DNA from 3 places in the Kitasatospora sp. NPDC127035 genome. Region 3 is predicted to be linked to each of the others. Evidence: riboswitches for the same ligand, from Rfam matches in the RefSeq annotation. Region 3 holds a riboswitch; each other region holds the start of a gene.

The links. Region 3 has a riboswitch for cobalamin ahead of ACFWIC_RS13005 (ribonucleoside-diphosphate reductase subunit alpha). Riboswitches for the same ligand answer to the same signal wherever they lie in the genome.
Region 1: linked by a shared signal. The riboswitch ahead of metE (5-methyltetrahydropteroyltriglutamate--homocysteine S-methyltransferase) and the one ahead of ACFWIC_RS13005 (ribonucleoside-diphosphate reductase subunit alpha) in region 3 are both predicted to bind cobalamin.
Region 2: linked by a shared signal. The riboswitch ahead of ACFWIC_RS29740 (HoxN/HupN/NixA family nickel/cobalt transporter) and the one ahead of ACFWIC_RS13005 (ribonucleoside-diphosphate reductase subunit alpha) in region 3 are both predicted to bind cobalamin.

Annotation. Positions count from the first base shown of each region.
Region 1 covers NZ_JBHXDN010000030.1:65,424-67,677, forward strand. Annotated here, with positions in the region: gene ACFWIC_RS21330 (adenosylcobinamide amidohydrolase) at 1-617, shown strand, start outside; cobalamin riboswitch at 781-1,001, shown strand; gene metE (5-methyltetrahydropteroyltriglutamate--homocysteine S-methyltransferase) at 1,162-2,254, shown strand, end outside.
Region 2 covers NZ_JBHXDN010000055.1:10,380-12,633, reverse strand. Annotated here, with positions in the region: gene ACFWIC_RS29750 (DNA-formamidopyrimidine glycosylase family protein) at 1-246, shown strand, start outside; gene ACFWIC_RS29745 (metalloregulator ArsR/SmtB family transcription factor) at 364-783, opposite strand; cobalamin riboswitch at 865-1,056, shown strand; gene ACFWIC_RS29740 (HoxN/HupN/NixA family nickel/cobalt transporter) at 1,088-2,248, shown strand.
Region 3 covers NZ_JBHXDN010000015.1:15,549-17,802, reverse strand. Annotated here, with positions in the region: gene ACFWIC_RS13010 (hypothetical protein) at 1-481, opposite strand, end outside; cobalamin riboswitch at 988-1,130, shown strand; gene ACFWIC_RS13005 (ribonucleoside-diphosphate reductase subunit alpha) at 1,315-2,254, shown strand, end outside.

The sequences.
Region 1 (2,254 bases), on a different contig from region 3:
TGGGCGAGCGGGAGTGGCTGGTCAACGCCCAGGTCCGGGCCGGGTACGGCAGGACGGACCCGGACCGGCACCTGGCCGAGCTGGCGGAGGACCTGGGGCTGCGGGGTCCGGGCGTCGGGCTGATGACCGCCGCCCGGGTGGACGCCTTCACCTGGGCCCGCGACCACGGCGTCACCGCGGTGGTGACGACCGGAATCGGCGTGCCGACCTGGGCGTCGGCGCCCGCCGACGGCGCCGCGCCCGGCGACGCGCTCGTTCCCGGCACGATCAACATCGTGGTCGTCGTTCCGGTGGCCCTCTCGGACGCGGCCGCCGTCAACCTCGTGGCCACCGTGACGGAGGCCAAGGTCCAGGCGCTGCTCGAAGCCGGGTACGACTGCTCGGGGACGCCGTCGGACGCGGTCTGCGTGGCGGTGCGGCGGACCGGTCCCGGCCGGGAGGCGGAGCCGTTCGGCGGCCCCCGGTCCCGCTGGGGATCCCGCGCCGCCCGCGCCGTCCACGCGGCCGTCGTGCTGGGCGCCGAGCGCGACCGGGCCGGCCGCGTCCGGGGACCCGTGCCCGGTCACCTGCGGTCCACGCCCGGGTGCGGTCGGACCTTCGTGCTCTCCGACGAGTAGCGGCACGGCCGGGGCGCGGGGTTCCGGGACGGCGGGCCGGCACCCGCACCGGCCGGTCCTGTCCTGTCCCGTCCGGCCCTCCGCCGCCCGTCCGGGGCCCTGGCGGCGTCTCAGGATGTGGACGTCCAGGTGTCCTTGTGTTCTCCCGGTACCGGATTCGCCCTAAGCTGGGCGGGCAGCTGGTTCGCCCTGCCCACCAGGCAGGCGCGTCGTAAGAGGGAACCCGGTGGGAATCCGGGACTGCCCCGCAGCGGTGAGTGGGAACGACCGCCGTCATACGCACTGGGCCCGGTCGGGTCTGGGAAGCGACGGCCAGTAGGTGTCCGCCCTTTCGGGCGGGCGTGTCCACGAGTCCGAAGACCTGCCCGTTGCCCGCACGCGACCCGTTCGCGCGCGGACATCCCGGTGACCTCGTGGGCGGGTCGGCGTACATACCAGGCGGATCCGGCGCTTCTCGTGCGCACGCGGTCCCGCCCGGTTCGTCACCCCTTCGCGCCTCCGTCCCGTCACCGGGGCCACAGACAGGCTCGCGAAGGAGAGTCCCTTGACAGCGAAGTCCGCAGCCGCGGCAACCCTGGCCACCGTGTACGGATACCCCCGCCAGGGCGGTGGCCGTGAGCTCAAGAAGGCGATCGAGGGGTACTGGAAGGGCGCCGTGAGCGCCGACGCCCTGCTGGCCACCGCCGCCGACCTGCGTCTGGAGAACTGGAGCAGGCTCGCCGGGGCGGGCGTCCAGGAGGTGCCCACCGGCGACTTCTCGCTCTACGACCACGTGCTGGACACCACGGTCGCCGTCGGCGCGATCCCGCCGCGTCACCGGGCGGCGGTCGAGGCCGACCCGCTGGACGGCTACTTCGCCATGGCGCGCGGCACCCAGGACGTCGCGCCGCTGGAGATGACCAAGTGGTTCGACACCAACTACCACTACCTGGTGCCCGAACTCGGCCCCGACACCGTCTTCACCGCGAACTCCGCCAAGGCGGTCGCGGAGTTGCGCGAGGCCCTGGACCTCGGCCACAGCGCCCGTCCGGTGCTGGTCGGCCCGGTCACGTACCTGCTCCTCGCCAAGCCCGCCCCGGGCGTCCCCGAGGACTTCCAGCCGCTCACCCTGCTCGACCGGCTGCTGCCCGTCTACGCCGCCCTCCTCGCCGACCTGCACGAGGCCGGCGCCGCCTGGGTCCAGCTGGACGAGCCGGCGCTCGTCCAGGACCGCACCCCCGCGGAACTGAACGCCGCCGCGCGCGCCTACCGCGACCTCGGTGCCCTCGCCGACCGGCCCAAGCTGCTGGTCGCGAGCTACTTCGACCGCCTGGGCGCCGCGCTGCCCGTGTTGGCCAGGGCCCCGATCGACGGCCTCGCCCTGGACTTCACCGGCCCGGCCGCCGCCAACCTGGGCGACCTGGCCGCCGCGGGCGGTCTGCCGGGCAAGCGGCTGGTCGCCGGTGTGGTGGACGGCCGCAACATCTGGATCAACGACCTGGAGAAGTCGCTCTCCACCCTGGCCACCCTGCTCGGGCTGGCCGGCACCGTCGACGTGGCCCCGTCGTGCTCGCTGCTGCACGTCCCGCTGGACGCCGCCGCCGAGCGCGACCTCGACCCGCAGATCGCCCGGTGGCTCGCCTTCGCGCGGCAGAAGG
Region 2 (2,254 bases), on a different contig from region 3:
GACGCGATCTGGACGGACCTGGTCGCGCTGATGCACGAGGGTGTCGGCGCGGGCCGGATCGACACCGTCCGGCCGGAGCACACCCCGGAGGCGATGGGCCGCCCGCCGCGCGTGGACGACCACGGCGGCGAGGTCTACGTGTACCGGCGGGCCGCGATGCCGTGTCTGGTCTGCGGCACCGACGTCCGGACCGAGGAGCACGCGGCGCGGAACCTCTTCTGGTGCCCGTCCTGCCAGCGGGCGTAGCCGTTCCGGGCAGCTGACGGGGGCTCCGGGGCGGAGCCGCCCGGCAGCCGACCGGGGTGCCGCTCTGCCGTCGCCCGGGGTGCGGACCCGGGGTTGCCCCCCTGCCCGGCCGGTCGGTCAGCCGGCCGCGGCGGCGCTCCCGGGCTCCACCCCGTCGGCCGGCTGGTCGGGGAACTCGACGTGCTCGTCACCGGCGCACTCGTCGAGCAGGGGGCGCATGGCCTCGTCCACAAGCCGGTAGCGCACCACACGTCCGTCCTTCTCCCCGGCCACCACGGCGGCGGTGCGCAGCAGGCGCAGTGCCTGCGAGACGGCCGGGTCGCGCATGCCGGTGGCGACCGCCAGGTCGCTGACGGCCAGGGGACCGGCCCGGTGCAGGGCGAGCAGCAGGGAGAGCCGCCCGGGGTCGGCGAGCAGGGAGAACCGCTCGGCCCAGGCGCGGACGTGGCCGGTGTCGCCGATCGCCGCGATCGCCTCGCAGACCCGGTGTCCGTCGATGGTGCGATGGCCCGCGCGGTCGGCCGGTACGAGATGCATGCCCGCATTCTTGCAGCCGGCGACCTGTGATCCTTGACACCTGCGCAGGTGCGCAGCCTTGCACGGGTGTTCGGGGACCTCTACGTTGATCCCCGCCGTGGTGCTCGGGAAGACCGGTGGAGGACCCCCAGGGGTCCCAGTCCGGAGCGGCCCTCGCCACTGTGATCGGGGGAGTCGTCCGTGCCCACGACGCCACTGGGTGCCTCGCGCACCTGGGAAGGCGGGTACGGAAGCCCGTAAGCCAGGAGACCGGCCACGGCATCTCACGAGGTATTTCCACGAGGTGCTGGAGCGTGATCCCACGATGACCCTGCCCGAGACCGCCGCCGATCCCGCAGTGTCCGCCGCCCTGCCGACCTTCCGCTGGAGACGGGCGGACACCCTCCGCACGGCCGGCCTGATGGGCGTGATCCTGGCCATGCACGTGGTGGCCTTCGGCACCCTGATCTTCCTGGTCGCGCCGGAGAAGTACGAGGTCGGAACCCAGGTCTTCGGTGTGGGCCTGGGCATCACCGCCTACACCCTCGGTATGCGGCACGCCTTCGACGCCGACCACATCGCGGTGATCGACAACACCACCCGCAAGCTCATGGCGGACGGCAAGCGGCCGGTCTCGGTGGGCTTCTGGTTCGCCCTCGGGCACTCCTCGATGGTCGTGCTGATGGCGGCCCTGGTCGCGGGCGGCGCCCAGCTCGCCGGCACGCTGATGGACGACGAGTCCACCACCCACCAGTGGCTGGGCGTGGTCGGCACCTCGGCCTCCGGCGTCTTCCTCTACCTGATCGGCGCGCTCAACCTGGCCGCGCTGTTCGGCATCCTCAAGGTGTTCCGCTCGATGCGCGCCGGGCGGTACGACGAGGCCGAGCTGGAGGAGCACCTGAACGCGCGGGGCCTCCTGGCCCGGGTGCTCAACCGGGCGACCCGTTCGATCACCCGGCCGGGGCAGATGTTCCCGGTCGGCATGGTGCTGGGCCTGGGCTTCGACACCGCGACCGAGGTGTCGCTGATGGTGATGGCCGGCTCCGGCGCCGCCTCCGGCCTGCCCTGGTACGCGATCATCTGCCTGCCGCTGCTGTTCGCGGCCGGGATGAGCCTGTTCGACACGCTGGACGGCACGTTCATGAACTTCGCCTACCAGTGGGCGTTCTCCAACCCGGTGCGGAAGGTGTACTACAACCTGACCATCACCGGGCTGTCGATCGCGGTGGCGTTCATCATCGGGACGATCGAGCTGGTCGGGGTGCTGCACGAGAAGCTCGACCTCACCGACCCGGTGAGCGGCTGGGTCGCGGAGATCTCGCTGGACAACGTCGGCTACGCGATCGTCGCGCTGTTCGTGGTGGTCTGGGCCGCGGCCATCGCGTACTGGCGGCTGGCGGGTGTCGAGCGGAAGTGGAGCCCGCAGGCGGTCCGGCCGGTGCTGGCCGCCGGACCGATCGTCGAGCCGGCCGGCGACGGCTCGTAGCCGACG
Region 3 (2,254 bases):
CGGTGAGCGCCGAGAAGAGCGCCGCCGCGTCCTGCGGGGCCGGGTCGGTGGAGGCGTCCCAGAGCGGCTTCGACGGGTCGTCGGGGGTCGCGCTCGGAGTGGGGGTCGGCGTCGGGGTGGACGTCGGGGTCGGCTTGGCGGAACCGGTCGGAGACGGCGCCGGCTGCTGGGTGGCCCCGGTCGCGGTCGACGTGGGCCCGGCGATCGGCTTCTCGTCGCCGTCCTTGCCCAGCAGGAGCAGGCCGCCGGCGACGGCGCCGCCGATGATCAGGACGGCGACGGCCGCACCGATGATCTTCAACCGGGTCTTGCGCCGGTGCTCGGCCGCGTTGCGGTCGGCGAGCGCGGCCCAGTCCGGCTCGGTCTGCTGCGGCTGCTGCGGCGGCGGTAGGTGCTGCGGCTGCGGCTGCGGAGGATGCTGCCAGTGGTGCGAGGGCACCGGCATCGGCGGCTGGGGCTGCGGCGCCGGCTGGGGCTGCACCGGAGGCTGCGGCGCGGGCGGCTGAACAGGCGGCTGAACGGGCGGCGGCACCTGGATCGACTGCGGCGGCTGCGGCGCCGCGGGCGCCGGCGGCCGGGCCGGCGGCGGCGCGGGCGGTCCGTACGACGCCGGAGGCGGTCCGAAGCCGCCCGGTGCCGGCGGCACGGCCTGGCCGCCGGAGGGCTGCTGCCCCGGCGGCACCGGTCCGGGTCCACCCGGCTGCTGGTTCTGTGCGCCCCCCGCACCGGCGGGAGGGGCCGGCTGCTCCCCCGGCGAAGCGGGCTGTCCAGACCACTCCCCGGGCACGCCCGTTCCGTCGCTCATGAGGCGAGATCGTAGGGCATGGCCCTGACCGGCGACCGCCCCGGTCACCATTCCGTTTCCGAATCCTGACAAGCCCCGGGGCGTCCGGAACCCCGGCCCGCGCCCCTTCCCGGCTCCCGCCCCGGTACCAGCGGTCATCGCGCCAACACGCCGCGCTGCACAACATGTGGTGTCGCATCGAGAGAGCACCACTAGATGTATGCTCGACCCTGCTGTCGACGCAGGGGAACCCGGTGCAAGTCCGGGACTGCCCCGCAGCGGTGAGCGGCCGTCTCCCCATGGGAGCCCGCGAGTCCGAGTACCTGCCGACGGTGTGCGAGCGCCTCCCCGCAGAGGCCCCAGCACGAGCACCACCTTCCGGGCCTCGCGGGCGGGCCGGGGACGACACGCCGCGCGACGCCACGGGCGCCCGCGCCGTCCTCCCCTGCCCCGAACGGCCCGGCCCCCCGATCTACCGACGCCGATCGCCGCCAGGAGAGAGCGCCTTGACCACCGCTGCCTCAGTCACCCTGCCCGCCCAGGGTTCCAGCTCCGCCCCCGCCGACCGTACGGTCTCCGACCCCGGCGGCGCGCTCCTCCGCGTGCTGACCGACCGCAGCGTCGACCTCCCCCAGGTGGACCCGGGTCACGTCGCCGCCGCCGCGCTGCGCGGCCGCAACGCCGGCTCGGACTTCGCCGAGCTGCGCGGCCTGGCCATCGACGCCGCCGCGTCGATGATCGCCGAGGACCCGCAGTACTCGAAGCTGGCGGCCCGGCTGCTCGCGCTGGAGATCGTCGACGAGGCGGCGACCCAGGGCGTGGTCTCCTTCTCCACCTCGATCACCGTCGGCCACGCCGAGGGCCTGATCGGCGACACCACCGCCGCGTTCGTCGCCAAGCACACCGAGGCGCTGAACGCCCTGGTCGACCCGGCCGGCGACGACCGCTTCGAGTACTTCGGCCTGCGCACCGTGCAGTCCCGCTACCTGCTGCGTCACCCGATCACCCGCAAGGTCGTCGAGACCCCTCAGCACTTCCTGCTCCGCGTCGCCTGTGGCCTGGCGGTCGGCGACAACGAGCAGTCGGTGCGCGAGGTGGCCGAGCTGTACCGCCTGATGAGCCGGCTGGAGTACCTGACCTCCTCGCCGACCCTCTTCAACTCCGGCACCCGGCACCCGCAGATGTCCAGCTGCTACCTGCTGGACTCGCCGCTGGACAACCTGGACTCGATCTACTCGCGGTACGCCCAGATCGCCCGCCTCTCCAAGCACGCCGGCGGCATCGGCCTCTCCTACTCGCGGATCCGCTCGCGCGGCTCGCTGATCCGGGGCACCAACGGCAAGTCGAACGGCATCGTCCCGTTCCTGCGCACCCTCGACTCCTCGGTCGCCGCCGTCAACCAGGGCGGCCGTCGCAAGGGCGCGGCCTGCGTCTACCTGGAGACCTGGCACGCGGACATCGAGGAGTTCC